Linked DNA regions of Promicromonospora sukumoe. The protein of the gene in region 1 interacts with the protein of each later gene in a pairwise test. Links are inferred from orthologs where the notes say so. Each region holds a gene or a part of one and is shown in the gene's direction. Other genes may lie near its edges. The genes, in order: rsfS and FHX71_RS15615.

Region 1 (15,434 bases):
ACGACGCGCCCATGTAGACGCCGAACACCGCGAGCTGCACGCCGAGGAACGCGAACGCCAGGCCGGGCGACAGCACCCAGAACAGGACCGCGACGTAGGCGGAGAGGCGCACGGTGATCGTGACGAGCTCGCGGATGCGGGCGCGCAGCGTCTCGGGGCCGCCCGTGAACAGCGAGCGGATCGAGAGGAAGTGCAGGTTCAGGCCCTCGAGCGTGAGCAGCGGGAAGAACAGCCAGCCCTGGTAGCGGTTGATCCACCGCTTCAGCCCGCGGTGCTGCCGGACGCCCTCCTCCGTGAACGCGATCGTGTCGTTCTCGATGTCCGGGTCCTTGCCCATCTTGTTCGGGTTCGCGTGGTGCCGGGTGTGCTTGGTCATCCACCACGAGTAGCTGATGCCGACGACGGCGTTGGCCAGCAGGCGCCCCACGCGGTCGTTGCGCGGGCCGGACTCGAAGACCTGGCGGTGCGAGGCCTCGTGGGCCACGAAGGCGAACTGCGTCAGGACGAGCCCGAGCGCGCCGGCCATCAGGAGCTGGAACCACGAGTCGCCCAGGAGCACGAACCCGGTGACGATCCCGCCGAGTGCCACGGTGAGCACACCGAGGGTCCAGGCGTAGTACCCGTGGGCCCTGCCCAGCAGCCCGGCGTCACGCACGGTGCGGGCCAGCGACGAGTACGTGCTGGTGACGGGCTCTGCACCGGGCTCACGGGGTTGCGTCGGGCGGAAGCCGTCGCGGACGACGGGGGCAGCTTGGGCCATGTGTCCTCACATGCTCGGGGTCGACTTCCCAGCCGTGGAGTTGGACGGAGTCGCCCGTCATGCGGATGCCCTCGAGCCTACGGGACCGTAGGTTACGGTCGCGAGGGGCAGATGTGGATGCCTCGCGGAGAGTTGAAGACGATGTGTTTACCTTCGCCAGACTCTTGGGCCGGTCGTCAGGGCCGGCTCAGTCCTCGATCAGTGGGACGAACCGGTATCCGCCGTGGTCCGTCGCGCGCGTGCGACCGTCGGGCAGGCGCTCGATGAGCAGCAGCGTCGTCCGGACGGGGATGACCATGCGGCCGCCGATCCCGACCTGGTCCACCAGGGTGCGGGGGAGCGCGGCCGCCGCCGCCGACACCAGGATGCGGTCCCAGCCGTTCTCCCGGGGCTTGCCGAGCACGCCGGGGGCCGAGTGCTCGAGCGTCGCCCAGTCCATCCCGGTCCGGGCGAGGTTGGCGGCGCCCCACTCGGACAGCCGGCTGTCGCGCTCCACGCCCAGCACCGAGCCCTGCGGTCCCGTCAGGTAGGCGAGCAGCGCCGTCGTCCAGCCGGAGCCCGCGCCGACGTCGAGCACGCGCGCGCCGAGCGGGACGCGCAGCAGGCGGAGCATGGCGGCCACCGTGGTGGGCTGGGAGGAGGTCTGGCCGCGCCCGATCGGCAGCGGCTGGTCCTGGCCGGCGAACGGCCGCTGGGACCGCGGCAGGAAGTCGCGTCGCGGTACGGCGCGCATCGCCCGGGCGATGTCGTCGTGCTCTGCTGCCGGCTCAGAAACCATCACGTATCACCTGAGCCCAGGGTAGGCACACGCGGTTCCGGGTCGCCAGACAGCCCTGTGCCGAGCGCGTGGCCAAGGCCACGCCGCCGTCGGTTTGAACCCGCTGAGGGCATCGCGTAACCTAGTCCTTCGGTGTGCTGTCTGCGCACCCGTCCTGCGTGCCCATGGCGCATCGCACTCGACCGCCGCGGCGGAGCGAGTCACAGCAAAGCCGGTGAACACCGTCGTGCGCGCACGCCAAGACTAGAGAGATGAGTTGAACGTGGTGTACGCGATCGTCAAGGCCGGTGGCCGCCAGGAGAAGGTGTCCGTCGGGACCATCGTCGTCATGGACCGTGTCCAGGCGGCAGCCGGTGAGACCGTTGAGCTCCCGGCCCTGCTGCTCGTGGACGGGGAGAAGGTGACCACCGACGCGAAGAAGCTCGCGAAGGTCAAGGTCACCGCTGAGGTCGTGCGGGACGAGAAGGGTCCCAAGATCACGATCCTCAAGTACAAGAACAAGACCGGTTACCGCAAGCGCCAGGGCCACCGCCAGTCGCTGACCCGCCTCAAGGTCACCGGCATCAAGTGACTTCCGCTGCGGGCACGCTCTGACGAGCGGGCCCGCGCGAGCCAGATACTTCTTCTTCCTCCTTCGTCCCGAAAGACAGGTCAGCCAGATGGCACACAAGAAGGGCGCGAGCTCCTCGCGCAACGGTCGTGACTCCAACGCCCAGCGCCTCGGCGTGAAGCGCTTCGGTGGCCAGGTCGTCAAGGCCGGCGAGATCATCGTCCGCCAGCGCGGCACCCACTTCCACCCCGGCGTGAACGTCGGCCGCGGCAAGGACGACACCCTGTTCGCCCTCGACGCCGGCGCCGTGCAGTTCGGCACCCGTCGTGGCCGCAAGGTCATCGACATCGTCGCCGCCGAGGTCTGATTCGGCTTTCGCGTGAGGGGGCGCACCGGTGACGGTGCGCCCCCTCACGTCTTTTCATGAGCGGCCCCGGGCCGCTCGCCCTGAGCAGTACCTGAGAGGATCGAGACATGGCCAGCTTCGTGGACCGCGTGGTTCTGCACGCCGCCGGCGGTAACGGCGGGAACGGCTGTGCCTCGATCCGCCGCGAGAAGTTCAAGCCCCTGGCGGGGCCCGACGGCGGCGACGGCGGTGACGGCGGCAGTGTCAAGCTGGTCGTCGACGCGAACACCACCACCCTGCTGGAGTACCACCACTCGCCGCACCGCCGGGCGACGTCGGGCACCCAGGGGATGGGCGACGACCGGGACGGCGCCAACGGCGGTGACCTGGTCCTGAAGGTGCCGGACGGCACCGTCGTGAAGGACCTCGACGGGAACGTCCTGGCAGACCTCGTGGGCGACGGCGCCGAGTACGTCATCGCGGCGGGCGGCAAGGGTGGCCTCGGCAACCGGGCCCTGTCGTCGCAGAAGCGCAAGGCCCCGGGCTTCGCGCTGCTCGGCGAGGAGGGCGACGAGGCCGACGTCGAGCTCGAGGTTAAGACCATCGCCGACGTCGCGCTGGTGGGCTTCCCGAGCGCGGGCAAGTCGTCGCTGATCGCCGCGATCTCGGCCGCGCGGCCCAAGATCGCCGACTACCCGTTCACCACGCTGGTGCCGAACCTCGGCGTGGTCCAGGCGGGCCAGTCGCGGTTCACCGTCGCCGACGTGCCGGGCCTGATCCCGGGCGCGAGCGAGGGCAAGGGCCTGGGCCTGGAGTTCCTGCGGCACATCGAGCGCACGGCGATGATCGTGCACGTGCTGGACTGCGCCACGCTGGAGCCGGGCCGCGACCCGATCACCGACCTCGACGTGATCGAGGCCGAGCTCGCCGCCTACTCGGGCGACATCGGTATCGCGGGCGGCCGCGTGCCGCTCACCGAGCGTCCCCGCCTCGTCGTCCTCAACAAGATCGACGTGCCCGAGGCGCGCGAGCTGGCGGACTTCGTGAAGGCCGACCTGGAGGCGCGCGGGTTGCGCGTCTTCGAGATCTCGACCGCCTCCCACGAGGGCCTGCGCGAGCTCAAGTTCGCCCTGGCCGAGGTCGTGGAGAAGGCCCGCGCGGACGCCCCCGCGCCGGAGGCCGCGCCGATCGTGCTGCGTCCGCGCCCCGTGAACGAGTCGAAGTTCACCGTGCGCCGCCTGGGCGGCGAGCACGACTACTGGTTCGAGGTCCGCGGTACCAAGCCCGAGCGCTGGGTGCGGCAGACCGACTTCAACAACGACGAGGCCGTCGGCTTCCTCGCGGACCGGCTCGCGAAGCTCGGCGTCGAGGACGGCCTGTTCAAGGCGGGTGCCGTCGCGGGCGACGAGGTGCGCATCGGCGACCCGAAGAACGCCGTCGTCTTCGACTGGGAGCCCACGCTGCAGACCGGCGCGGAGCTGCTGGGCGGCCGTGGCACCGACCTGCGGCTCGACCAGAGCGATCGGCCCACGCGTGGCGACAAGCGCCGCGAGTTCACCGAGCGCATGGACGCCAAGGCCGAGGCCCGGCGCGAGCTGTGGACCGAGCGCGAGTCGGGCCACTGGACCGACCCCGAGGACAGCTGAGCCGAAGGCGCAGCGGCCAGCAGACGTGTCGACGTACAGGTCCCTCCGGGGACCTGTACGTCTGACACGTCTGTGGTGTGACCGGCTCGTGGAATGAGCGAGCGTTCCCGGCGGGCCTCCGGGGAGGATGAGGGTGTGAACTCCCTCGACCCCTCGGTGAACCCCCAGGACGGCGCCTCGGACGGGCAGGACCAGCACGGCGGGCACGGCCGGCCGGGCGGTTCGGACCAGCCGGCCGTCCCGACCGCCCGGGCCGTGATCGCCGCCGCCCGGCGCGTTGTGGTCAAGATCGGCTCGTCGTCGCTGACCGGCCCGGACGGGCACCTCGACGTGGGTGCGCTGCGCGGGGTCGTCGAGGTGTTGGCGGCCCGGCAGGCCGCAGGCGCCCAGGTCGTGCTGGTCACGTCGGGCGCGGTGTCGGCGGGCATCGGGCCGCTCGGGCTGGGCAGCCGCCCACGGGACCTGGCCACGATGCAGGCCGCGGCGTCCGTGGGGCAGGGCCAGCTCGCGGGCCGGTACCAGGAGGAGTTCGCCGCGTTCGGCATCCAGATCGGGCAGATCCTGCTGACGGCCGAGGACACGGTCCGCCGCGCCCGCTACCGCAACGCGCAGCGCGCGCTGGAGCGCCTGCTCGCGCTCGGCGTCGTGCCGGTCATCAACGAGAACGACGCCGTCACGACCGACGAGCTCAAGTTCGGCGACAACGACCGCCTCGCCGCGCTCGTGTCGCACCTGGTGCGCGCGGACGCCCTGCTGCTCCTGACCGACGTCGACGGCCTGCACGACGCGCCGCCGTCGCGCCCCGGCGCCCGCCGCATCCCCCTGGTCGACGACCTCACGGAGATCGCGGGCGTCGAGGTGACCGCGCGCGGCAGCTCCGTCGGCACCGGCGGCATGGTCACCAAGCTGGAGTCGGTGCGGATCGCGACCGGCGCGGGCGTGCCCGCCGTCCTCACGCTCACCGCCAACGCGGCCGCCGCGCTCGCCGGGCACGACGTCGGCACGTTCTTCACCGCGACGGGCCGCCGCACCTCGGCGCGCCGGCTCTGGATCGCGCACGCCGCCCGTACGCAGGGCCGCCTCCACCTGGACGACGGCGCCGCGCGGGCCGTCCTCGGCGGCCGGGCGTCGCTGCTGCCCGCCGGGATCACCAAGGCCGAGGGCCAGTTCGACGCCGGGGACCCGGTCGAGCTCGTCGCGCCCGACGGCACCGTCGTCGCCCGGGGGCTCGTCGCCTTCGACGCGAGCGACCTGCCCGCGCTGCTCGGCCGCTCCACGTACGCGCTGCGCGAGGAGCTGGGGGAGGGGTACGACCGTGTGGTGGTGCACCGGGACGACCTGGTGCTGGAGAACGCCCCGCTGGGCTGAGCTGACTCCTGCCCGGACGTGCTTCCGACTTCGGTCCGTTGCACCGAGACCGGTCGGTTGACCGACCGATCTCGGCGCAACCGACCGATCTCGCCGAGTTCGGTCCGTTGCACCGGGTGACCGGCCGCGTCCGCACCACGGAATCGCCCTCGGCATCGGCCCGCCCCCGACGTACTCTCGACGCATGACGATCGTGAGCCACGAGGCGACCCCTGCCGGAGAAGATTCCGCGGGAGCCGGCACCCCGCCGCCGTCGGGCGCCGGCGAGGCCGACACGACGGGCGCCGCAGGAGCGGCCGGCGCCACGGGCGCCACGGGCGCCACCGGCACGGCCGCCCCGGGCACCCAGGACGTCACCGAGGCGGTGCGCGACGTCGCCCGCCGCGCCAAGGTCGCCTCGCGCACCCTGGCCACGGCCAACCGCATGACCAAGGACGCCGCGCTCGGCGCCGTCGCGGGCGCCCTGGTGGCGGCCGCCGACGAGATCGTGGCGGCCAACGCCCAGGACCTGGAGCGCGGGCGGGCCAACGGCATGTCGGACGGCCTGCTGGACCGGCTCGCCCTGACCCCCGAGCGGATCGTCCAGATCGCGACCGCGCTGCGCGACGTCGCCGCCTTGCCCGACCCCGTCGGCGAGGTGGTGCGCGGCCAGACGCTGCCGAACGGCCTGCGCCTGCGCCAGGTCCGCGTCCCGATGGGCGTGCTCGGCATGATCTACGAGGCCCGCCCCAACGTGACGGTCGACGCCGCCGGCCTGGCGCTCAAGTCCGGCAACGCGGCGATCCTGCGCGGCGGCAGCGCCGCGGCGTCGTCGAACGCGGTGATCGTCGCGGTGATGCGGGCGGCGCTGGAGGCCTCCGGGCTGCCCGCCGACCTGGTCCAGTCGATCGACGCGTACGGCCGCGCCGGCGGTGTGGCGCTCATGCGGGCCCGCGGCCTGGTGGACGTGCTCATCCCGCGCGGCGGCGCCGACCTCATCCAGACCGTCGTCCGCGAGTCCCTGGTGCCCGTCATCGAGACCGGCGTGGGCAACGTGCACGTCTACGTGGACGCGTCGGCCGACGTCGACATGGCGGTCGCGATCGTCATGAACGCCAAGACCCAGCGCGTCGGCGTCTGCAACGCGGCGGAGACGCTGCTCGTGCACGAGGACGCCGCTCCGGCCTTCCTCCCGGCGGCGCTCACGGCGCTCGCGGGGGCGGGCGTGGTGCTGCACGGCGACCCGGCAGCCCTGTCCTTTGCCCCCGACGGCGCCGTCGTCCTTCCCGCGACGGACGAGGACTGGGCAACGGAGTACCTCGCGCTGGAGCTCGGCGTGCGGGTGGTCCCGTCGCTGGACGAGGCGATCGAGCACATCCGCACCTGGTCCTCCGGGCACACCGAGGCGATCGTGACGCGGGACATCGCCGCGGCTGACCGGTTCGTCGCGGAGGTGGACTCCGCCGCGGTGATGGTCAACGCCTCGACCCGGTTCACCGACGGCGGCGAGCTCGGCCTGGGTGCCGAGATCGGCATCTCCACGCAAAAGCTGCATGCGCGCGGTCCCATGGGGCTCACCGAGCTGACCACCACCAAGTGGGTGGTCACGGGCGACGGCCACATCAAGCCGTGAGAGCGCGCTGGCGTGCCGCAGACCTCCGCAGGATCTCCTTGCGACCGGGTTCCGCGGTGTGCTGGCCGCAATTCGTCCGTGAGAGACTAAAGCCCACCTGAGCACGTTCGACTGGGAGGAATACCAGTGCTGCACACCGCCGTCCTGGCTGCCGAGGCCGCCTCGGAGCACGTCAACGAGCCGATCTCTCCGATCGCCCTGGGCCTGATCGCCTTCGGCGCGCTCGTGGCCGCCCTGCTGGTGACGTACGCGTTCCGCAACGTCGGCAACCGGCACTGAGCCGTCGAGACGGGGAGCCTGACGACCAGATGAGCGCACGCACCGTATGAGCGCCCCCACTGGGACCAGGCCGCGCATCGGGGTGATGGGCGGCACGTTCGACCCCATCCACCACGGTCACCTCGTCGCCGCCAGCGAGGCGGTCGCGCAGCTGGAGCTGGACGAGGTCGTCTTCGTTCCCACCGGCCGTCCTGGCTTCAAGCAGAAGCAGCGGGTCACCCCGGCTGAGCACCGCTATCTGATGACGGTGATCGCCACGGCGTCCAACCCGCGGTTCACGGTCAGCCGGGTCGACATCGACCGGGCCGGCCTCACCTACACGGTGGACACCCTCCGGGACCTGCGGGCGCAGCGGCCCGAGGCGGACCTCTTCTTCATCTCGGGTGCGGACGCCATCCAGCAGATTCTCTCGTGGAAGGATGCCGAGAAGCTGTGGGACATGGCACACTTCGTCGCTGTCACACGGCCTGGGCACAAGCTCACCGTTGACGGGCTTCCTCGGGACGGCGTGACGACACTCGAGGTTCCTGCACTAGCTATCTCCTCGACCGACTGTCGTCGTCGGGCCGAGGAGGGTTTGCCGGTCTGGTATCTGGTGCCTGACGGCGTGGTCCAGTACATCGCCAAGCACGGACTGTATCGAGGTCTTCACGATGAGTGACAACAAGGGTCGTCCCATGACGCGCCGCGAGATCCGCGAGCGGGAGGCTGCCGCTGCGGCCGCCGCCGGCGGTGGGTCCTACCCACCGCAGGGCGGGCAGCAGCAGGAGCCGCCGCACCGCGGCGCGCCCGCGCCTGCCCCGGCTCCCGACGGCGGCTGGTCGCCGAACCCGTCGAACCCGCCGGTCGCCCGCCCTCCGCAGGCGACGGGCGGCTCGCGCGGCGTGGACGCGACGGGCCGGCTCACGCCCGTGCAGCAGCCCGGCGGCGGCGCCCCGTCGCCCTTCGGCCCCGGTGGGGGCCAGGGCCGTCCGGGTCCGTCCGGCCCCGGCGGCCAGGGTGCCCCGGGCAGCCACGGCGCGCCCGGCCAGCAGGGTGGTCCCGGCCAGCAGGGCGCACCGCCCAGCCCGTTCGGCGGGCGCCCGTCGAGCGCGCCCGTGCCGCCCGCCCCGCAGCAGGGTCGGTCGGGCCGGTTCGCGCCGAGCGCACCCCCGGCTCCTGGCGGCGCCGGCGACCCCGGCCAGACGACGCAGTGGGGTGCTCCCCCCGCGGCCCCGACCCAACAGCCGCCGTCGCCGTTCGGCGGTCGCCCCGGTGCGCCGAGCGCACCCGGTGCGCCCGGCGGCCTCGGCCAGCAGCGTCCGGGTTCCCCGGGCCGTCCCGTCGGCGGCCCGCCGAGCGGCGCGGTCTCGGGCGGCGCGCCCGCGCTCCCCTGGGAGGCCGGCGCTGCGGCATCGCCGCAGTCGGCGCCCCCGGGCGGCGCGCCCACGGCCCCCGGCTCCCCGTTCCCCGGCCGCCCCGGCGGCCAGCCCGGTCCGGGCGGTCCCGGCCCCGGTCAGAACGGCGGGCCCGGCCAGCAGCACCCCGGTGCCCCCGGCCAGTTCGCCGCCGGCCCGGTGGCCCCGTCCCGTTCCTCCCGCCGTGAGGTGGAGGAGGAGTGGGACGAGGAAGAGGACGAGGGTCCGCAGTACACCTGGCTGCACTACATCATCCTGGTGGTCGTGGCGTTCGTGCTCGGCCTCCTGATCTGGAAGCTCGTGCTCGAGGGGGACAGCTCGATCGCGACCGACCAGGCTGCTGCCCTGCTGGGCACCCTGCCGGGCGGTCTGCCCGGCCTCATCGGAGGTAATGCGGTATGACGGCGACCGAGCGGGCCACCGAGCTCGCGATCATCGCGGCGCGAGCGGCGAGCGACATCAAGGCGCAGGAGATCATCGCGCTCGACGTCAGCGAGCAGCTCGTGCTGACCGACGTGTTCCTCATCGCGTCGGGCGCCAGCGAGCGTCAGGTCTCCGCGATCGTGGACTCCGTCGAGGAGGCGCTCTTCAAGGAGGGCGTCAAGCCGATCCGGCGCGAGGGCAAGACCGAGGCCCGGTGGGTGCTCATCGACTTCGGCGACGTCGTCGTGCACGTGCAGCACGCCGAGGACCGCACGTACTACGCGCTCGAGCGCCTGTGGAAGGACTGCCCGGCCATCCCGCTGCCGGAGGACGCGCAGGGCGGCGGCGACGCCGCCGAGTACCAGGACCCCGACGACGGCGCGATCCACCTCGCCGGGGACTCCCGCCTGTGACCGCTGGAACGATCGTCCTGCTGCGCCACGCGCGCACGGCGTACAACGCCGGGCTGCGGCTGCAGGGCCAGATCGACATCCCGCTCGACGAGGTCGGTCGCTGGCAGGCGGAGCAGGGCGCCACGGCGCTGGCGGCGTCGCACAAGGCGTCCTTCGTGGTGGCCAGCGACCTGCAGCGGGCCCGGGACACGGCCGTCGCGTACGCGCGGCACCTCGACCTGGACGTCGTGACCGACGCCGGACTGCGCGAGCGGTCGTTCGGCGACTGGGAGGGGCTGACCGACGCCGAGATCGCCGAGCGCTGGCCGGAGGAGCACGCCGTCTGGCGCAGCGGCGGCGAGCCGGAGGCGAACGGCGTCGAGTCCAAGGCGGTCACCGCCCGGCGCATGGAGGAGGCCGTGCTGCGGCATGCCGACTCCCTGGCCTCGGGGGAGACGCTCGTGGTCGTGTCGCACGGTTCGGCCATCACGCAGGCCATCACCCGGCTGCTCGGCCTGGACCCCGCCGTCTGGCGCGGGCTGCACGGCCTGCACAACGTGCACTGGTCGCACCTGCGGGCCTCCGGGCCCGGCGCGTCGCCCGCGTGGCGGCTCGTCGCGCACAACGTCGGGGCCGGTTACCCGCTCGACACGTGGCAGTCCGGGCCCGAGGCGCGGCAGTGACCACGCGGTGATCACGCAGTGACCGAGCGCACGCCGGTCTAGATTTGGTCCCTGGCGTCGGTCTGCATAGACTAGCAACGCTCGCCCGGCCAGCACGGCTGGGGGAGACCATTTCGGGGCTGTGGCGCAGCTGGTAGCGCACCTGCATGGCATGCAGGGGGTCGGGGGTTCGAGTCCCCCCAGCTCCACCGAGATCATCCGCGGTCCGCCCATCGGGCGGGCCGCGGATTTTCTGTTTCCGGGGTTCCGGCCAAGGGCCGACGCCGGTCAGCCGGGCCGGTGTGAAGCGGGTCACGGTGGCCCCCGGTTCGTTGACCTGAACCGTGGTTGAGGTCCTAGCGTCGGGAGCATCCGACGAGAGGACCCGGACATGACCGTCTACACCCTGCCTGACCTGCCCTACGACTACGCGGCGCTCGAGCCGCACATCAGCGGGCGCATCATGGAGCTGCACCACGACAAGCACCACGCCGCGTACGTGGCCGGCGCCAACGCCGCGCTCGACGCGCTGGCCCAGGCCCGGGAGAGCGGCGACCTCGCCTCGGTGAACCTGCACGAGAAGAACCTCGCGTTCAACCTCGGCGGCCACACCAACCACACCGTGTTCTGGAACAACCTCTCGCCCGACGGCGGCGGGGAGCCGGACGGGGAGCTCGCGGCGGCGATCATCGACCAGTTCGGCAGCTTCGCGGCGTTCCAGGCGCACTTCGCCGCCGCGGCCACCGGCATCCAGGGCTCGGGCTGGGCGGTGCTCGGCTGGGACAGCATCGGCGGGCGGCTGCTGGTGTTCCAGCTCTTCGACCAGCAGGCGAACGTGCCGCTGGGCGTCACCCCGCTGCTCATGCTCGACATGTGGGAGCACGCGTTCTACCTGGACTACCTCAACGTCAAGGCGGACTACGTCGCGGCGTTCTGGAAGCTGGCGAACTGGGCCGACGTCGGCGCCCGGCTCGACCGGGCGCGAGCCGCCACCGGGGGTCTCCTGACGGCGGTCTGAACCGCGCTCCGGCCTCGCTTTGGTCAGGCGGGCCGGATCGGTCTAGACTGACGGCGCTCGCCCCCACCAGGGCGAACGCCTTTGGGGCTGTGGCGCAGCTGGTAGCGCACCTGCATGGCATGCAGGGGGTCGGGGGTTCGAGTCCCCCCAGCTCCACCCACGAGAACGCGGGACACCGACGGGTGTCCCGCGTTCTTGCTTTTCCGGTCGCAACATTGTCCTGTCGCGGCCTTTTCCTGTCGCGGCGCGGCGTTCCAGGGCAGGGTGTCCTCCGAGGAGGTGGCCGATGCGGACGGGCTCGACACGGCAGCCGGGGACCTGGCAGGTCCTGCGGGAGTCGCTCGACGGCGCCGTCGTGCTCCCCGAGGACGAGGGGTACGACGCCGCACGCCGGCTGTTCAACGGGCGGTTCGAGCACCTGCGGCCGGCGGCCGTCGCCTACCCGGAGCACGCGGGCGACGTCGCCGAGTGTCTCGCCCTGGCCCTGCGGTCGGGTGTTCCCGTCGCGGTCCGCAGCGGCGGGCACTCGTACGCGGGCTGGTCGGGCGGGACCGGCCGCCTGATCGTCGACGTCAGCCGTCTTGCGGGGGTCGACGTCGCCGGGCGGACGGCGACCGTCGGGGCCGGCGCGCGGCTGGGCGCCGTGTACGACGGGCTCGCCGCGCACGGCGCGACCGTCCCCGCGGGCACCTGCCCCACGGTCGGCATCGCGGGGCTCACGCTCGGCGGCGGCCACGGCGTGATGTCGCGGGCGTACGGCCTGACCTGCGACAACCTGGTCCGCGCCACCCTCGTGACCGCCGACGGCCGGGAGATCGTCTGCGACGACGAGGACGACCCGGAGCTGTTCTGGGCGCTGCGGGGCGCCGGGGGCGGCACGTTCGGCGTCGTGACCGGGCTGGAGCTCCGGACGCACCCGGCCGGGCCGACGGCGTCGGCGGACCTGGCCTGGGCGTGGCGGGACGCCCGCCGGGTGCTGACGGCCTGGCAGCAGTGGGCGCCGTCGCTGCCCGACCATGTCTGGACGGCCCTGCGCCTCCAGCGCGCCGCAGACGGCCCCACGGTCTCCGTGACCGTGTTCAGCCTGGGCGACCGGGACGAGCTCGACGGCCTGGTCGACCGGCTCCCCGGCGGCGCGCTCGACGTCGTCGTGCGCGAGGAACCGCACGCGGACGCGATGCGCCGGCTCGGGGGCGAGCCTGCCGCGGAACGGGACACCGCCGAACCGGACGCCGCGCCGGACGGCGAATCCGGTGCCGCGCCGGAAGCGCATCCCCACAACTACGACGTCCGCAGCCAGTTCCTCCGGCGGTCGCTGCCGCCCGCTGGTGTCGAGGCCGCTGCCCGGGCCGTCGAGGCGGCCGGGCCGGGCATCGAGGCGGTTGTCGCCGTCGTCGCCCTGGGTGGGGCGACCAACCGGGTCGCGCCGGGCGCGACCGCGTTCGTCCACCGGGACAGCCTCTTCCTGGTGCAGCACGAGGCGTACTGGACGCCGTCGGCCCTGCGTGGGCCCGCCGAGATGGCCGCGGCGGAACGGGCTGCGGGCGACTGGCTCGTCTCTGTGCACGATGCGCTGCGCCCGTACGCCTCCGGCGAGGCCTACCAGAACGTGCCCGACCCGCGCCTGCCCGACGCGGAGCGCGCCTACTACGGGGAGGCCGTCCCCCGGCTGCGCCGGGTGCGGCAGCGGCTCGACCCCGACGGGGTGTTCAGTCGCCCCCAAACGATCTGAGCCAAGGACATGAGCGAGGGTGGGAAGTGACGGAGAGGGAGCCGATGGACAAGGCCGACTTCAAGAAGAGCCTCGACGCCTACCAGGCGAAGCGGGACCAGTTCCGGCTCGTCGACGTGCCCGAGCAGTGGTACCTGATGATCGACGGGCACGGCGACCCGAACACGTCGCCGGCCTTCGCCGAGGCGATCGAGGTGCTCTACCCGGTGGCTTACACCCTCAAGTTCGCGAGCAAGCGCGAGCTCGGGCGCGACTACGTCGTCATGCCCCTGGAGGGGCAGTGGTGGGCGCAGGACATGGCCGCCTTCACGTCCCAGCGGGACAAGTCCCGCTGGGACTGGACCCTGCTGATCATGCAGCCGGACTGGACCACCCCGGAGATGTTCGACGCCGCCGTGGCGAAGGTCGACGAGAAGGTCAGGGCGAAGGGCGGCCCGGCCCGGCTCGGCGACGTCCGCCTGGAGACGCTGGCCGAGGGGCGGTGCGTGCAGACGCTGCACGTCGGCTCGTTCGACGCCGAGGCCGGGACGCTCGCGCGGATGCACGACGAGTTCATCCCGGGCCGCGGGCTGCGCCGGACCGGCCGGCACCACGAGATCTACCTCAGCGACTTCCGCAAGGTGGCGCCCGAGAAGCAGCGGACCATCCTGCGGCAGCCGGTCGAGGAGGTCCGCGGTTGACCGCCCATGGGGCCGCGGGCCTGCGCCGCACCTACCTGAACCTCGGCCTGGGCGAGCTGGCCGCCGTGGTGGTCTTCGTCGTCGTCCGGCCCGGGGTCGCGGCCCGGCTGGGCGATGACGGCGGGCCCGCGCTGTGGTGGGCCATGACGCCGTTGCTGGTCGTGCTGCTGCAGGGCAGCGCCTACTGGCTCGCCGCGCGCGCCTGGTTGCCCGGCTCCGGGCGCTTGGGGAGCCCGCGGCGGGGTACGGGGCGACGCGGGATGCCGCGTCCCGTCGCCCTCACGTACCGGGCGTTCCGCCTGCTGAACCCGGTGCTGCTGGCGGTCTGTCTGGCGGGCCTGCTGCTGTCCGGCGCCGACGGCGGAGCCCTGGTGGTCTGCCTGCTCGTCTGGGCCTTCGGCGTGCTGGAGTACGTGAACTACTTCGTGGTGCGGCTGTCGTACCCGGTCGCCCGGTGGTTCGCGCTGGTCGGCCGACGGCGGACGCCCGCCCTGGTCCGGGACGTCGCCCGGACGCTCGGTGCGCCGGCCGCGGCCGGCGTCGTCCACCCTGGGGCTGACGACGCCGTCCACCCGGGGCCCGATGCCGGGGGCGGCGTGCGTCGGTAGTTTCGTGGCCATGACCACGACCGCCGACACCTCGTCCGCCCGCGCCGACCTGTACCGCCCGCTGGTGCGGTCCGGGATCGTGGTCGTCCTGAGCTTCCTGCTGGGCGGCCTGACGTCGTACGCCCAGGGGTTCCTGCCGGACGCCTTCGCGTCCTTCGCCAACTCGGCCAGCGGATGGACGGTGCTCACGGCCCTGCTCGTGTACTGGTCCCGGGTCCGCACCGCGCCGGCCGCCGTGCTGGGCGCGGTGAGCTTCGTGCTGCTCGTGCTCGGATACACCGTCGCGGCCGACCTGCGCGGGTTCTACTACGACCCGCTCCTGTTCTCGGTGGTCGGCGTGGTGGCCGGCCCGTTCGTCGGCGTCGCCGCGTCCTGGCTGCGGGCCGACGGCGTCCGCGCGGCGTTCGGCACGGCGCTGCTCGCCGGCATCGGCGTGGGCGAGGCGGTCTACGGGCTGACGATCATCCGGGAGACCACCAGCCCGGTCTACTGGACGGTGATCGGCGTCGCCGGCCTCGCGCTGCTGGCCGGCGTGCTCGTGCGCCGCGTCCGGGGCGTGCTGCCGGTCGCCCTGGCCGTGGGCGGGACGGCGGTCGTCGCGGCTGCGTTCTACCTCGCCTATTCCAGCCTGTAGACGCACCGGCGGGGCGGCCTACGGTCCGACCAGGCGGTCCAGCAGCCGGTCGAGCAGTGCGTCCGCGCGCGACGCGGCGCTCGCGTCGATCAGCAGCGTCTGCGCCAGCCCGCTCGCGGCGGCGACGATCAGCTCCGCGTCCAGGTCGGCTGCGCTGTCGGCCGCGCCGTTGGTCGCGCTGCCGGCGGCGTCGTCGGCCGGGCTGCCGGCTGACTGTGCGCCGCCCGCGCTGGCCGCCGCCCCTGCTCCCGCCCGCCGGAGCTGGTCCGCGATAGCGGTGACCAGGTACCGCGGCGCGCCCAGCGTGTCCTCCGCGACGACGTCGGAGGCCGTGAGTGCGGCCGTGTGGAAGGCGTTGAGCACCACGGTGTCCTGGCGCCGCTCGGCGTCCGTCGGCAGCAGCTCGACGAGGATCGCCTGGATCACGTCGCGCGGGGCAGGGTCCCCACCGAGGGCCTCGAGCCGGCGGGTGAACCGGGCTCCGGCGTCGGCCACCACGGCCTGGTGGGTGGCGAGCAGGAACTTCCGCTTGGTGCCGAAGTAGTACTG
Region 2 (15,294 bases), on another replicon or contig:
AGGGCTCGGCTGCGGGCTCTGCTGCCGGCTCGGTCGTGACGTTCCGGCCGGGCGACGGCGGCGCGCTGATCGACGTCGACGACGAGGACGTGACCCTCCCCGCGGAGGCCCGCGTCTCGCTCGTGCACGCCGCCACCCTCGGGGACGAGGCCGCGGACGCCTGGCGCGGCCACCTCGCGGACTACGAGATCACGCCGCTGTTCGACCAGGGCCTCGGCGCTGACGCGGGCGCGGGCACGGCCGATGCGCTGCCGGACCTGCCGGGCACCGCGACCGTCATCGACACCCGCAGGGGCTGGCTCAGCGACTCGTTCACGATCCGCGGCCGGGCCACCAAGCTCGGGTACTCGCGGTCGCAGGCGGAGGACGCCGGCTGGTTCTCGGCCTACACCAAGGACTACCCGACGCTCGGCCTGACGGTCGAGATCGAGTTCACCGGTGCGTTCCTGCCCGAGGAGAACATCACCGCCGCGGTCCAGGATCTCGTGTTCCGCCGCACCGGGACGTGGGACGACCGGGGCCGGCTCGCCCTCAAGGACGTGCCCAAGGTGCTGCTCGCGGTGTCCTACCGGGACTACGTGAACGTGGCCGACGGCGGGGTCTTCGACGCCGACTGGGAGAAGAAGAGCCAGTACTGAGCAGCACCCACCGCACTCTCACCGAGGGGCTCCGGCCCCTCGGCCGGCGTGTGGGTGGCTCCCGCTACCTTGATCGCACGCCGACCGCGGCGGCCCTGACCTGGGCCGCCGCGTCCCCAGACATATCCCCAGACATATGCGAGCACCGAAGGACGTCATGACCACGGACACCACTGCCCCGGACACCACTTCAGGTACCACCGCCGCGGCAGGCACGAACGCCGAGATCCGCCCGCCCGCCGAGATCCGCTACGCCGCCGAGCTGGCGACCCTCGACGCCTGGGACGCCGAGCGCGGGCACGAGCGCCCTCCGGGCTGGCGGCTGAGCCCGCGTGCGGTGCGCGCGTTCGTCGTGGGCTCCGAGGAGCTCGGCGTGACCCGTAAGTTCTACGGCGACGACCCGCTGGTCGACCGCGCCGTCGTCTCCCTGATGGGGCGCCAGGGCCTGATGCTGGTGGGCGAGCCCGGTACGGCCAAGTCGATGCTGTCGGAGCTGCTGTCGGCGGCGGTGTCGGGCAGCTCGACGCTGACGGTGCAGGGCACCGCGGGTACCACCGAGGACCACGTCCGCTACTCGTGGAACTACGCGCTCCTGGTGTCGGAGGGCCCGAGCGAGCGGTCGCTGGTGCCGTCGCCGATCTGCACGGGCATGCGCGAGGGGCGCGTCGTGCGCTTCGAGGAGATCACGCGCTGCGCCCCGGAGATCCAGGACACGCTCGTCTCCATCCTCTCGGAGAAGCAGCTCATGGTCCCCGAGCTCGGCCCCGACGCGCGGGTCGCCGCCCGGCCTGGCTTCACCGTGATCGCCACGGCGAACCTCAAGGACCGCGGCGTGCACGAGATGTCCGCGGCCCTCAAGCGCCGGTTCAGCTTCGAGACCGTGGCCCCGGTGCGGGACCGCGCGTTCGAGATCGAGCTGGTGCAGCGCCAGCTCGCGGCCGAGCTCGGACCGGAGGGCGACCGGCCCGAGGTGCCGCGCGACGTCCTGGAGGTGCTGGTCACCGTGTTCCAGGACCTGCGCACGGGCAGCACGCGCGAGGGTGCGCCGGTCAAGCGTCCGGAGACCGTCATGTCCACGGCCGAGGCCGTCAACGTCGCCGTCGCGGCGTCGCTGGAGGCCCGGTACCTCGGGGACGGCACGGTCACGGCCGCGGAGGTCGCGCGGCAGGTGGCCGGCGTGGCGCTCAAGGGCGAGGACGAGGACGCGCGCCGCCTGCGGCACTACGTCGACAACGTGGTGCGCGAGCGCGCCCGCACCGACGCCCGCTGGAAGGCGTTCTTCACCGCGGCAGAGCCGCTGTGGCGGTGAGCGGCGGGGCCGCGGCGCTGACCGACGCCGAGGTGCGGGACGACGCTGATGTGCGCGAAGGCGCCGCGGTGCGGGACTCCGCCGTCGGCCGGCGCGCGGGCGCCGTCTGGGACCTCGCGCCCGACCGCCTGCGCGCGGCCGCGGACGCCGTGGCGCGGCTGCGGGCCGAGCGCGGCATCTACTTCGCGCCCGTGCGGCACCACAGCCCGGCGTGCGCCGTCGCGGTGCGCGCGGCGATCGAGGAGCTGCGGCCGTCGGCCGTCCTCATCGAGGGGCCGGAGGAGTTCACGCGGCTCATCCCGGACCTGCTGCACGAGGCGACCCGCCCGCCGATCGCGGTGCTGAGCCTCGGTGACTCGGGCTCGGGTGCTGGGTCTGGCTCCGGGTCGGGCTCGGGTGCGAAGCCCGGAGCGCAGGGCGACGGCGACCGCGGGGAGGGCGCGGGGTTCTACCCGCTCGCGTCCTTCTCCCCGGAGTGGGTCGCCCTGCACGCGGGCCGCGACGTCGGCGCGGACCTGAGGTTCATCGACCGGTCCTTCGGGGAACGGTCGGCCGCGGAGCGCGCGGTGTCGGGGCCGGGTGAGCCGGGCGCGACGTCGGGCCTCGACGAGCAGCCCGACCCCTTCGCGCGGACGCTCATGTCCGAGCGGTACCTGGCGCACTCCGAGGCGGTCGCGACGCTCGCGCGCCGGCTGGGCTGCCGCGATCACGACGAGGTGTGGGACCACCTCTTCGAGTCGCGGCGCAGCGCCGAGCTGGCCGACTGGCGCGCGGTGTTCGACGACGTCTTCGCCTGGGCTGCGCTCGCCCGACTCGACTACGAGGAGAGCGTCCTCGCCGCCGACGGGTCCCTGGACCGCGAGGCCCGGATGTCGGCCCGCATCGGGGAGGCAGTAGTAGAAGCAGCACTGTCGGCTGAGGCAGGGGTGGATGCCCGGGCCGAGAGCGCAGATGGCGCAGACGGTGCTGCCGTCGGCCCGGTGCTCGTCGTGACCGGGGCCTTCCACACGCTGGCCCTGGTGGAGGCGCTGTCCGGCGCGCCGGAGGGTGCGCCGGTCCGCGACCGGCAGCCCGAGGGTGGCTTCGGCCCGGTGCAGCACCGCGAGGCCTGGCTGGTGCGCTACGACCACGAGCGCCTCGACGGGCTGCGCGGCTATGGCGCGGGCATGCCGTCGCCCGGCTACTACGAGCGCCTGCACGCGGCGCACCTGCGCGAGCTGGCGGGCGACACCGAGACATTCCCAGCACTTCGCACGGCTCTCGCGGCTGACGCAGCGAAGGCCGACGCATCGAAGAGCGTCGCACTGAAGGGTGACGTGGCGAAGCGCGGGGCGGCGAAGCGTCGCACGGCGAAGGGCGGAGCAGCGTCATCGGCCACGGCGGCGGCCGGCACAGCATCATCGGGCACGGTGTCATCGGGCACGGTGTCATCCAGCACAGCGTCATCGGGCACAGCGTCATCCGGCACGGCGGCCTCCGGCACCGGGGACGCGTCGCTCGCGGCGCCCGGCCCGGTCGGCGCGCGCGCCCTCGCCGCGGAGATCCTGGTCGACGTCGCCCGAGGCGCCGTCGAGCGCGGCCACGCGGTGAGCCTGCCGCAGGTGGGCGCCGCCGCGGCGTCCGCGACCCGGCTCGCTGACCTGCGCGAGCGCGCGTTCGCCGGTCGCACCGACCTGCTGGACGCGATGCGTTCGTGCTACGTGCAGGACGACGGCGGAGTCGGCGGGCCGGGCGAGCCGGAGCGGCCGTTGGGGCTCGCGATCGCCGAGGTGTTCGGCGGCCGGGCGCTGGGCGACGTGCCGCCCGGCAGCGCCTCCCCGCCGCTCGTGCGCGACGTGCGCGAGCGGGTACTGGCCGTAAAGCTCACCATCGACGACTCGGTGCCGCGCACGGCGCGCCTCGACGCGCGCCGGACGGCGTCGCACCGCGCCAAGCGGCAGGTGCTGGCGCTGCTCGACTTTGTCGGCGCCGGCTTCGGGCAGCTCGTCTCGGGTCCGGACCACGTGGCCGGCCGCGGGCTCGGGCTGATCACGGAGGAGTGGCAGTACTGCTGGACGCCGCTGGTCGAGGCGCGGCTCGTGGAGATGGTGCACCTCGGCGCGACGCTGGAGGCGGTCGCCGTCGCCAGGCTGACCGAGGCGGAAGCGCGTCTCGCGGGCTCGGGCCCCAGCTCGGCGCCAGCTGCCGGGCCTGGTGCTGGGGCTGGGTCAGGAGCAGGGGCGGGGTCGGGAGCTGCCTCGGGGACGGGGTCGGCGTCGGTCGACGCACTCGCGCGGCTCGTCGCGCAGGCGCTGGTGATCGGGATGGGGTCGCACCTGCCCCGGATCGTCTCGCTGCTCCGCGTCACCCTCGACACGGACCGCAACGTGGACTCCGTCGTCTCGGGTGCGCGCCGGCTGCTCGGCCTGTGGGAGGCGAGGATCGAGCTGGGCGCCGAGGAGTACGCGGGCGAGCTGCTCGACCTGGTCAGCCAGGCGCTCGCCACCGCGGCGTACCTGGTCAGCGACCTGGGCAAGGTCCGGGCCGAGGACGAGGACGCCGCGATCGGCACCCTGATCGGCCTGCGCTCCCTGCTGCGGGACGCGGCCGCCGCCGACAGCGCGAACTCCGACGCGGTGAACGCGGGCGCGGCGAACATTGGTGCTGCGAGCTCCGACGGCGTCGGCTCCGTCAACCGCATCGCCGTCGAGCGCGAGCTCGCGCGCCTGCGCGACGACGAGGACACCGCACCCGCCGTCTCCGGCGCGCTGCTCGCCCTGGGCTTCACCGACGGCGAGGTGGCCGACGACGTCCTGGTCACCCGGGTGCGCGGCGCCCTGTCCGCGGGAGCCGACCCGGGAGCGGCTGTGCGCTTCCTCGGGGGTGTGATGCGCGCGGCGCCGGACCTGATCCTGCACACGCCGGAGATGTTCGACGCCGTCGACGACGCGCTGCGCACGCTCGAGGGCGACGCCTTCCTGGCGGTACTGCCGGATCTGCGGCGCGCCTTCACCTGGCTGCGCCCGACGGAGACGCACCGGCTGGCCAAGCGCGTGGCGGAGCGGACCGGGGCGCGCGTCGACCAGGTGGACGTACGGGTCGCGCTGTCGGAGGACGACCTGACGACCGGCCTGCTCCTGGACCGGGAGCTGACCGCCGTGCTGGAGCGCGACGGCCTGGCCCACTGGGCCGCGGGAACCGGAGGTGTTGCGGGAGCCGCGCCGGCAGCAGCTGTGGCGGTGGGATCAGGAACAGCAGCAGGAACAGCAGGAACAGCAGGATCAGCAGCAAGAACAGCGGCGCGAGAAGCCGCAGGAGGAGAAGCATGAGCGCGATCGATCGGGCGGCGCCCGGTCCCGACGTCGCCGGCCGGTCGCCATCGGTGTCGGACGAGGTCTCGGACGACGAGGCCGCGCGGCGCTGGCGCCTCGTGCTCGGCCGGTACGCGGCCGACGAGCTCCAGGTCGGGCAGCAGGACCAGGGGCTGGAGCGGTCCCTGCGCTACCTGTACGACCGGGAGTACACGGCCCGCGGGCACCGCGTCGGCCGGGGCCCGGGCGGCTCGGGCGAGGGCGGCGGTCGCAGCGGTGGCGGCGCGGGGCTGGGCGGGTCCCAGCCGCACGGCGTCGACGTGACCGCGCTCGGCTGGCTCAACGAGGCCGGCAGCCTGTTCCCGCGCGAGACCTTCGAGCGCATGCAGGTCGACGCCGTGAGCCGGTACGGCCTCACCGAGCTGCTGCAGGACGAGACCGCGCTCGAGACCCTCGAACCGTCGCGCGAGCTCGCCGTCGCGATGCTCCAGGTGCGCGGCGCTCTCAACGAGCAGGCCGCCTCCGGTCTGCGGCGCATCATCAAGCGTGTCGTCGACGACATCGTGCGGCGCCTGCGGCCCCGGTTCACCACCGCGGTCAACGGCCGTATCGACCGGTCGCGCCGGTCGATGCACCGGGTCGCGCGCAACTTCGACTGGAAGCGCACCCTGCGTGCCAACCTTGGCCGCGTCGACGCCGAGGGTCGCATGACGGTGCAGGACGTCCGCTTCTCCGCCCGGTCGAAGCGCACCCTGACCTGGGACGTCATCCTGCTCGTCGACCAGTCGGGATCGATGGCTCCCTCGCTGCTGTACTCCGCGGTGTGCGCGGGAATCCTGTCGGGCCTGCCCGGCATCAACGTGCAGCTCTACCTGTTCGACACCTCCGTCGTGGACATGTCGCACCTGGCCGCCGACCCCGTCGAGGTGCTGATGACCGCGCAGCTCGGCGGCGGCACCGACATCGCGCGGGCCGTCCGGCACGCCGAGCAGCAGGTCCGCAACCCCTCGCGGACGGTCGTCGCGCTGGTCAGCGACTTCTACGAGGGCGGATCGGTGTCCAACCTGCTGACGACCGTGCGGCGGATGGCGTCGTCGGGCGTCACCATGCTCGGGCTCGCGGCCCTGGACGAGGCGGCCGAACCCGTCTACGACCAGGGCACGGCCCGCCATCTCGCGGAGTGCGGCATGGAGGTCGCCGCGCTCACGCCCGAACGTTTCGCCGAGTGGCTGGGGGAGGTGCTCTCATGAGCGACCGCACGACCTACGCCTGGGCCGCGCCCTACGCCGGCCTGGACGACGACGCGCTCAAGGCGCTCGGCAACGCGGGCCTGCTCCGCCGCGCCCGCAAGGACACCGTGACCGAGGTGTCGCACGACGCCAAGGGCGCCGTCCTCGACGTCTCCGGCGTCACGGTGCGTGTTGACGGCCGCGGTCCGGCCGCCGTGGCGTGCGACTGCCCGACGGCGGGCGTGTGCCAGCACGTCCTCACCGCCTGTCTCTGGGCGACGGGGGTCGCACCCGACGTGCCGGCCGGTGCTGCGGCGTCGGGCGCTGCGACGTCCGATCCTGGAGCCTCCGGTGCGGCGGCTTCTGGTGCTGCATCGTCCGGCACTGCGGGGTCCGGCTCCGCTCCGGTGGTGGCGCAGTCCGTGCCTCGGGCGGGCGGTGGGGTAGCCGGCGGGGCGGCCGGGTCCGGTGTTCCGGGTGAGCCTGGAACAACGGCGGCACGCCCCCCGTCCCCGGCGGTGCTGAAGCGGCGCCGGGAGGTGCTCGCGGAGGTGCGCGACGTCGTCGGGCGGCTCATGTCGGGCGGCCTGTCCCACCTCGGCGCCGACGACGCCGAGTCGCTGACCGCGCTGGCAGGCCGGGTGCGGGTCGCCGGGTTCGACCAGGTCGCGTCCGACCAGGTCGGCAACGTGCGGTTCCACAGCCTCGTCAAGGTCACCGGGGGCCTCGTCGCGGGCCTCGCAGGCCGCGACGACGCCGTCACGGAGTCGGACCTGCTCGACACGCTCGCCGAGGTCTGGGCGATGTGCGAGGTGCTGGAGCGCGCGACGGACCCGACTGTCGACGGGACGATGCCGGGCGGCTCCACCCAGGCAGCGGCCGACAGGGCGGCATCTGCCAACGGCCCGGGGTCGGACAACAGTGCAGGGCTGTTGGCAGACCCCGCCAAGCCTGGGTCTGCCAACCGATCTGCGCCGGCCGTCGTCGGAGGGTCGGCCAGCTCTGGTCCGGGCCGTGGTGCCGGGTCCGGCAAGGCCGGCAAGGGCGCGGACGACGAGGTCGACGTCCCGCGCTGGGTCCCGCTCGGGGCCCGGTGGTGGACGTCGCAGAGCGGATCGCGCGGTCTGGCGTACCTGGGTTGGGACGCCGAGACCGAGGCGGGCGCCTCCTCCGTGCCAGGCTCCGGCCAGGTGCGGCAGCTCGTGACGGGCCGCCCGTCGGGCACCGACCCGAGGTTCCAGCGGAGCTGGACCAGTCCGCTCCTGTGGAACAGGTCCCTGAGCACGCTGTGCGAGGGCGCGTTCGCCCTGACGAAGGTGCGGACCAAGCCCGACGGCGGCCTCGGCGCCGGCGGCACCCCGGTGCTCCAGCGACTGGAGGGCGACGGGTTCGACCTCGAGGAGCTCCGCGTGATCGCCGAGCGCACCGGCGCCGGAGTGCAGCCGCGCGACGTCGTCGGCTTCGGACGGCGTCCGGCGAACGTCCGGCTGGTGCTGGTCCGCGACGTCGGCGAGGTCGGCATCGACGAGGTGCGGCAGGAGCTGACGCTCTCGGTCGTCACGTCGGACGGCGAGACGCGGCTGCTGCGCCTGCCGGTCTCGGGCGAGCAGGCGGTCCAGACGCTGCTGTCGGTGCGGTCCAAACTGGTGGCGGTGACGATCGAGCGGCGCGAGGACCGGGACGAGCCGGTCGGCCTGTTCGTCCGGGACAAGAGCGCGATCAGGCTGGTCAGCCCCACGATCACGCCCCCGTGGTCGCTCGAGACCACCTACTGGGACTTCTGGCGACGTCGGCTGAAGAAGCTGAAGGCGCAGGCGTCGTCGGCCAAGACCGTGCGGCCGCCCGCCGCCCCGCCGTCCCCGGTGCGTCGCGTCACGCTGCTGCTGGGCGACGTCCTGCTGGCCGCCGCGGCCACGGGCCGGCCGGCGCTGACCACCCGGCAGCGGTCCGACGTCGAGCAGGCGCGCGTCCTGGCCCGGGACCTCGGCCTGGCGACGCTGGAGCGCACGGCTCAAGAGTTGCTGGCCGGCGACCTGACCCCGCCCGCGGTACTGCACGCGGCCTTCGTCGTGGGCCGGGCCCGAGCCGTGGCGGACGTCGCGAGCTGACCGCGAGGGTGCCGCCCGGCGACCAACCACTCTGTAGACCTGCACGTTCGGTCGGCAGGGCGATTGGTCGCCGGTCGGCTGCCTCGTGGGTCGCTTGGCGGGTCGGTCGCACGCGCGGGTCATGTTCGCCGCCAGGTCGCACCGGGTGGGGTGCCCGCCGGAGCGAGCTCACGGCCGTGCCGGTCGACGAGGGTCCAGCCCGAGTGTCGGGCGCCGTCCGGGTTCCCGGTCCACCGCATGGTCATGCCGGTCCTGTCGACGAGGTCGTGATGGTGCCAGCACAGCAGTGCCGCGTTCCGCACGCTGGTGTCTCCGCCGTCGGCCCAGTGCCGTTCGGCGTGATGGACCTCGCAGCGTGCGGGCGGCTGGGTGCAGTCGACGTAGACGCAATGCTTGTCGCGGGCGATCACCGCCCGGCGCATCTGCCCGGTGACGGTGCGCTGCGCTCGTCCGACGTCGAGCACCTGGCCATCCGGGCCGAACACCACCCGGGTCACTGCGGAGTCGCAGAGCAGGCGCCGCAGGGTGGCGGTCGGTACCAGTGACGCGGAGATGCCGAATCTTGCGGGTGCCGCGGTGACGTCGGTCAGGCCTGGCGGCTCCTCCCCGGCGTGCCCGCGGCCGGTGCGCTTGTCCCTGTGGTGCTCGTGCCCCGTGTGCTCGTGCTCGGCCGGCTCTTGCCCGGTGTGCTCACCGGCCGGGTGGGACCGACCGGTCAGGCGTGCGAGCTCCGTCCACGACACGGTCACGGTGAGGTGCGGCCGGACGGCCGCGCCGGTTCCCGTGAGGCCGTTGTCGAGCGTCGTGCGGGCGAGGTCGGCAAGCGCCTGGGCACGACGCTGTCCGGGTGTGCGCTCGTCGCCCGGCGTGGGAGCTCCCATCACCGAGTCCATCGCGGTCTGCAGCGCCTCGCCGTGCTCGTCGGTCAGGAATCCGCTGACGTGGTAGCCCCCGAAGGTCTTGGCCACGTCGAGGTGCTCACGCTCGGAGGCCTGCTTGTACCCCCGCTCGTCGGACTCCGGGTCGGCGACGCGGGCGAACCGGTCCACGAACCGCCGGAACACGAGGGGGCCGTGCAGGTCGGCCAGGTCGAGAAGCACCTCCTCCCCGGTCGGGCCGTGAACCGCAGCGCCTGAAACGTCATCCGTACCGTCGCCCGCCAGGTCGCACGCCCGGTCTCCGGCCAGCCCTCCCGCAGGATCTCCTGCGGCGTCTCCGTCGTCGGACGCAGGGTCGTCGCCGCCGTCCACACCTGGCACGTCGAGACCTTCGGTCGACGCGACGCCGGGCAGTGCCGGCCCAGGCGGATCGACCGGGCTGACGAGTGCCCTGCGCCGGTCGTCCGACGTCGGGCCGACGTCGACCATGGCTCGCACCTGGTCCATCCCGAGCCGTCCGCTCAGGGCAGCCGCGAGCGTGGCCGGAAGGTGCTCCAGCAGCCGTTCACCGGTGAGCGTGTCCCGGCTCGCGGTGCGCATGGTCACCTTCTCCCGGCGGGCGAGCCACGTCCGGAACGTGCGCGAGCCGTCGAGAGCCCACATCCCGTCCGACTCGATGCGAGGAAGCCAGGTCATCCGGAGGATGTCCAGCTGCGAGCAGACGGCGCGCAGAAGCGGTGAGGCCGCCGTGAGGCGCACGCCTATCCCGGTACCGCCGCCCAAGGCCGCTTCGTCCAGAGCTGTCGGGCCTGCTGCACCGATCAGCTCCCTCGCCACGGTCTGGAGGTCCGTGAGGATCTCCTCGAGCGAGCGTGCGCCTTCGGTGGTCGCGGTCGGTTGTGCCAGCACCATCGGTCCACCCCCTCGATCCGTCGTTCCGGCCTGCTGCCGGCGACACGAACGACGGTATAGAACATTCGTGCGTGCTTCTAGGCGGATTTGAGATCTGTGGATAACTCATCGAGGAGCCGTGGGGAGCTCGGTAGGCGGTGGAGGTCGTCCGCCGAGTGTCAGTGGTGCACGGCAGACTGGACCCATGCACACGGTGGTCTCGCAGGACGGCTCCGGCATCGGCCTGCGGCCGGTGTCCGACACGGGCGTGCCCGAGGGCGCACCGCGGGTCGTCGAGGCGACCGCCCTCGCCCAGGAGGTGGTGGTCGACGAGGCAGCCCACGTCCGCTGGACCTGGGACGACACCAACAGCTGGTATCCCGGGCTGCTCGCCGAGGGCGTCCGGCTCGACCGCGCGCACGATCTCCGGCTCGCGCACGCAGTGCTGCGGGCCTCGGCCCTGTCGGCGCGCACGGCGCTCGCCGAGGCCGGGCCCACGGCCTGGGACCGGCTGCCCGCCGTCCCGCCCCCGGGCGGCCCGACGGCGGCCGCTCTGGTCCGGCCCGACCGGCACCCCGGTGCCGAGCCGCTCTTCGACCTCGGCGAGATGACAGCTCCTCCGGCTCGGCCGGAGGCTGGCCGACGCGGACACGCGGGTTCAGGCGCGGGAGGCACCCATGCGGCGGCCCGAGGCGGCGCGGCACGCGAGGCGCGGGGCGGATTCGGACAGGGCGACGACGGGCCCGGCCGGGACGGGTACGGCGTAGGCGGATTCGGCCGGGACGGACAGGGCAGAGACGGACAGAGCGGAGACGGACAGGGCAGAGACGGGCGAGGCGGAGACGGACAGGGCCCAGACGGACGGGGCCGAGACGGACGGGGCCGAGACGGACGGGGCCGAGACGGACGGGGCCAAGATCGACATGCCCCCGACACCGCATCAGCCGGCACCACCGCCGGACCCGCCGACCCGCTCGACCCCGTCGCGGAGCTGGCCGCCCAGCTCCGCGCGATCAAGGACAGCACCGACCCGGGCCGGCTCCGCCTCCTGCTCGCCGCCGAGTCCGCGGGCGCGCTGGCCGCCGCCGAGATGCACCACGCCGGGCTCCCGTGGCGCGGCGACATCCACGACGAGATCCTCACCGAGGCGCTCGGCCCGCGTCCGCGGCCGGGCGCACGTCCGGCGAAGCTCGAGGCCCTGGCCCAGCAGATCCGGACCGCGCTGGACGCCCCGCCCACGCTCAACCCCGACTCTCACCCCGATCTGCTGCGCGCCATGGAGTACGCCGGTGTCGGCGCGCGCAGCCTGCGCAAGTGGGAGCTGGAGAAGCTCGACCACCCCGTGATCGCGCCGCTCCTGGAGTACAAGAGCCTCTACCGCCTCTACACCGCCAACGGCTGGAACTGGCTCGACACCTGGGCTCCCGACGGCCGGTTCCGCATGGAGTACGTCGTGGGCGGCGTGGTCACCGGACGCTGGGCCAGCACGGGCGGCGGCGCCCTCCAGCTCCCGCACAACGTCCGGCGCGCGGTGGTCTCCGACCCCGGCTGGACCTTCGTCGTCGCCGACGCCGCCCAGCTCGAACCCCGCGTGCTCGCCGCACTGGCCCGGGACGAGCGCATGGCTGCCGCCGGACGCACCAAGGACGGCGCCAGCACCGACATGTACGCGGGCATCGTCGCGACCGGCGCCGTCGACTCTCGCGAGCACGCGAAGGTGGGCATGCTCGGCGCCATGTACGGCGGCACCACCGGCGTCAGCGCCCAGGTGCTGCCGCGGCTCGCGCGCGCGTTCCCGCAGGCCATCGAACTGGTCGAACGCGCGGCGCGGGCGGGGGAACGGGGCGAGGTAGTCACCACCCGACTCGGCCGCAGCTCGCCGCGGCCCGGGGACTCCTGGGCCGCCGTGCAAGGTTCCGCGTTCGACGAGGACGCCGGCGCCGACGCCCAGTCCCGCGCCCGCAGCCAGACCCGCTCCTGGGGGCGGTTCACCCGGAACTTCGTGGTCCAGGGCACCGCGGCGGAGTGGGCGCTGTGCTGGATCGCGTCCATCCGCCGTCGGCTCTGGGCACTGGGCCAGGTCACGGCCGACGACGCCGTGCCGGGCCTCGCCCCGGCGCCGTTCGACCGCCGGCCGCACCTGGTGTTCTTCCTGCACGACGAGATCGTGGTGCACGCCCCGGCGGCGCTCGCCGACGTCGTCGCGCAGGAGGTGCGGGCCGCCGCCGAAGAGGCCGGGCGGCTCCTGTTCGGCGACTTCCCGGTCGACTTCCCGCTCAGCGTCGCCGTGACCGAGAGCTACGCGGACGCGAAGGGCTGAGGCCGCGACAGCCTTGCCGGTCCAGCCCAGCCCGGTCCAGCCCAGCCCGGTCCAGCCCGGTCCAGCCCAGCCCGGTCCAGCCCAGCACCTACCGGTCCAGCACCTCCTTGAGCGACGCCTCCAGGATGTCCACGCCGCCGTGCAGGTCGTCCTCGCTGATCGTCAGCGGCGGCGCGATCCGGAAGATGCCGCCCATCCCCGGGAGCTGCACGATGTTCATGTGCAGGCCGCGGTCCAGGCAGGCCGCGGTGACGGCGTTGCCCAGCGCGTCGGCGGGGGCCTTGCTCACCTTGTCCTGCACGAGCTCCACGCCCTGCAGCAGGCCCCGCCCGCGCACGTCGCCCACGACGTCGTACGTGTCGCGCAGCGCGAGCAGCCGCCCGGTGAGCTGCTCGCCCAGCCGCGCGGCCCGCTCGACCAGGCCCTCGCGCTCGATGACGTCGAGGACCGTGAGCCCGACGGCGGCCGCCAGCGGGTCGGAGACGTGCGTCGTGTAGAAGAGGAAGCCGCGCTCGTGGCAGACCTGCTCGATCTCGGCGCTGGTGACGACGGCGGCCACGGGCAGCCCGGCGCCGAGCGTCTTGGAGAGGGTCAGGAGGTCCGGGGTAACGCCGTCGCGCTCGAACGCGTACATCGTGCCGGTGCGGCCCAGGCCGGTCTGCGCCTCGTCGAGGATGAGCAGCATCCCGCGCTCCTCGCACATCTCCTTGAGCCGGCGCAGGTACCCCGGCGGCAGGTCGATGATGCCGCCGGACGACAGGATCGGCTCGACGACGCATGCCGCGAGGCTGCCCGCGGACTGCTGGTCGACCAGCGCGAAGCCGTACGCGAGCTCGGCCTCCCAGTCGTAGGAGCCGTCGCCGTTCCGGAACGGTGAGCGGTAGGCGTTCGGCGTCGGCAGCGCGAGGTTGCCCGGCGTCGGCGGACCGTAGCCGCGGCGCCCCGCGGAGAAGGTCGCCGACGCCGCGCCCTGGGTCATGCCGTGCCACGAGCGGTCGAACGAGACGATCTCGTAGCGGCCCGTGAAGAGCTTGGCCAGCTTGATCGCCGCTTCGTTCGACTCCGCGCCCGTGCTGAGCAGCAGCGCCTTGTCCAGGCCGTCGGGCAGTGTCGCCGTCAGCCGGTCGGCCAGCCCCAGCACGGGGGCGCTGAGCATGCCGCTGAACAGGTGGTCGAGCGACGCGACCGCGGACGACACCGTCGCGACGATGTCCGGGTGCGCGTGCCCGAGGATCGAGCTCATCTGTCCCGACGTGAAGTCGAGGATCGGCGTGCCCTCGCTGTCGTAGACGTACGCCCCCTCCGCGCGCTCGATGAGCCGCGGGCTGAAGCTGGGTCCGTAGCGGATCAGAAGGCGGTCCGCCTCGTCCTGGAACGTCATGTCACGGAACGTCATGCCGCCATCCTCGGCCGCCCGCAAGGATCAGGACAAGCAAACAAAAACCCGCGACCGTTCGCGACGCCCGTACAGTCACGTCATGCTCAACCCCCGACGACTCGAGATCCTGCGGGCGGTCCTGGCGGCCGGCTCCATCAACCAGGCGGCGCGGAACCTCAGCTACTCGCCCGCGACGATCAGCCAGCACATGAGCGCCCTCGCACGCGAGACCGGCCTCGTCCTGTTCGAGAAGCAGGGGCGCGGCATCGTCGCCACCGACGACGCGCGGCACCTCGCCGACCAGGCGCAGGCGCTCCTGGCCGACTTCGGCCGCCTCGAACGCGTGGTCGCCGACCTGCGCGGCGGCCAGGGGCAGCACCTCGCCGTCGCCTGCTTCGCGTCGGCCGCCGAGCAGTGGATGCCCGCCGTCGTGCGGGCGGTGCGCGCGCTGCAGCCCAACCTCACCGTCGAGATCAGCCTGAACGAGCCGGTGGACGGGCGCGGACGACGCCTGCCGGACCTCGATGTCCGGACCGAGCCCGCCGGCGGCACCGAGGTGCACCTCGACGGGTACGCGCGGCACGAGCTGACCGTCGAGGGCTTCGTCGCCGTGCTCCCGGAGGCCCACCCGCTCGCCGCCGAGCCGGAGGTCAGCCTCGGGGACCTCGCCGGCGAGCCCTGGATCGACTACGACATCTACGACAGCCCGATCGGGCAGATCGTGCTGTCGGCGTGCAACGCCGCGGGGTTCATCCCGCGGTTCGCCGCCCGGCTGGACGACCACCGGGCGGCGCTCCGGCTGGTGGCGGCGGGCATCGGGGTGACGGTGCTCCCACGGCTGGCCGTCACCCGGCTGCCCGACGGCCTCGTCGCCCGGCCCGTGGTCCGGCCGGCCGTGGCGCGGCGCATCGTCGTGCACGCCCGCCGCGACCCCCGCCGGGCCGCGCTGCTCGGCCACGCCGTGGCGCGGCTCCGGGCGGGCGCGCGCGAGACCGACGCCGCGTAGGGCAGGGGCCCGACGACGCCCGGCCCGACGACGCGGCCCGACGACGCCCGGCCCGACGGCGCGGCCCGACGCCGCTCAGCGGCACAGTGCCCTGGCAGCTCGACGCCGCAGCTCGACGCCGTCGCGCCGCCCGCCGGAACCCGGATCAGCCGCCCAGCAGCCCGATCGCCGCGGTGACGACCAACGCCGAGCGGTGCGCGGCGTCGTCCACGTGGGTGCGGAACTCGGTGCCGTCGGGCGCGCACAG

What was found.
Region 2: the proteins of rsfS (region 1) and FHX71_RS15615 interact in binary tests that used the Escherichia coli proteins (3 or more experiments, as listed by UniProt). The link is inferred for Promicromonospora sukumoe from one-to-one orthologs.

The regions. Positions count from the first base shown.
Region 1 is NZ_JACGWV010000002.1:163,268-178,701, reverse strand. What follows is about bases 7,854-10,853. They hold rsfS (ribosome silencing factor), read left to right. Parts: upstream 7,854-9,134; coding sequence 9,135-9,572; downstream 9,573-10,853. Other genes in these bases: FHX71_RS18000 (superoxide dismutase), read left to right, coding at 10,605-10,853; FHX71_RS18010 (histidine phosphatase family protein), read left to right, coding at 9,569-10,234; FHX71_RS18020 (hypothetical protein), read left to right, coding at 7,993-9,138; nadD (nicotinate-nucleotide adenylyltransferase), read left to right, coding at 7,854-8,000. In the rest of the region: FHX71_RS18065 (fatty acid desaturase family protein), read right to left, coding at 1-760; FHX71_RS18060 (protein-L-isoaspartate O-methyltransferase family protein), read right to left, coding at 948-1,538; rplU (50S ribosomal protein L21), read left to right, coding at 1,801-2,109; rpmA (50S ribosomal protein L27), read left to right, coding at 2,198-2,455; GTPase ObgE, read left to right, coding at 2,563-4,080; proB (glutamate 5-kinase), read left to right, coding at 4,216-5,448; FHX71_RS18035 (glutamate-5-semialdehyde dehydrogenase), read left to right, coding at 5,633-7,060; FHX71_RS18030 (hypothetical protein), read left to right, coding at 7,187-7,339; more of nadD, read left to right, coding at 7,386-7,853; more of FHX71_RS18000, read left to right, coding at 10,854-11,231; FHX71_RS17990 (FAD-binding oxidoreductase), read left to right, coding at 11,518-12,963; FHX71_RS17985 (GyrI-like domain-containing protein), read left to right, coding at 13,008-13,643; FHX71_RS17980 (hypothetical protein), read left to right, coding at 13,640-14,251; FHX71_RS17975 (DUF6518 family protein), read left to right, coding at 14,262-14,885; FHX71_RS17970 (TetR/AcrR family transcriptional regulator), read right to left, coding at 14,904-15,434. UniProt on the Escherichia coli protein: Functions as a ribosomal silencing factor. Interacts with ribosomal protein uL14 (rplN), blocking formation of intersubunit bridge B8.
Region 2 is NZ_JACGWV010000001.1:3,515,060-3,530,353, reverse strand. What follows is about bases 1-2,860. They hold FHX71_RS15615 (ATP-binding protein), read left to right. Parts: upstream 1-774; coding sequence 775-1,947; downstream 1,948-2,860. Other genes in these bases: FHX71_RS15610 (DUF5682 family protein), read left to right, coding at 1,944-2,860; FHX71_RS15620 (DUF4132 domain-containing protein), read left to right, coding at 1-638. Also shown: more of FHX71_RS15610, read left to right, coding at 2,861-5,255; FHX71_RS15605 (VWA domain-containing protein), read left to right, coding at 5,252-6,487; FHX71_RS15600 (hypothetical protein), read left to right, coding at 6,484-8,574; FHX71_RS15595 (HNH endonuclease signature motif containing protein), read right to left, coding at 8,694-10,148; FHX71_RS29330 (bifunctional 3'-5' exonuclease/DNA polymerase), read left to right, coding at 10,549-12,663; FHX71_RS15580 (aspartate aminotransferase family protein), read right to left, coding at 12,752-14,059; FHX71_RS15575 (LysR substrate-binding domain-containing protein), read left to right, coding at 14,142-15,047; mtnN (5'-methylthioadenosine/S-adenosylhomocysteine nucleosidase), read right to left, coding at 15,193-15,294.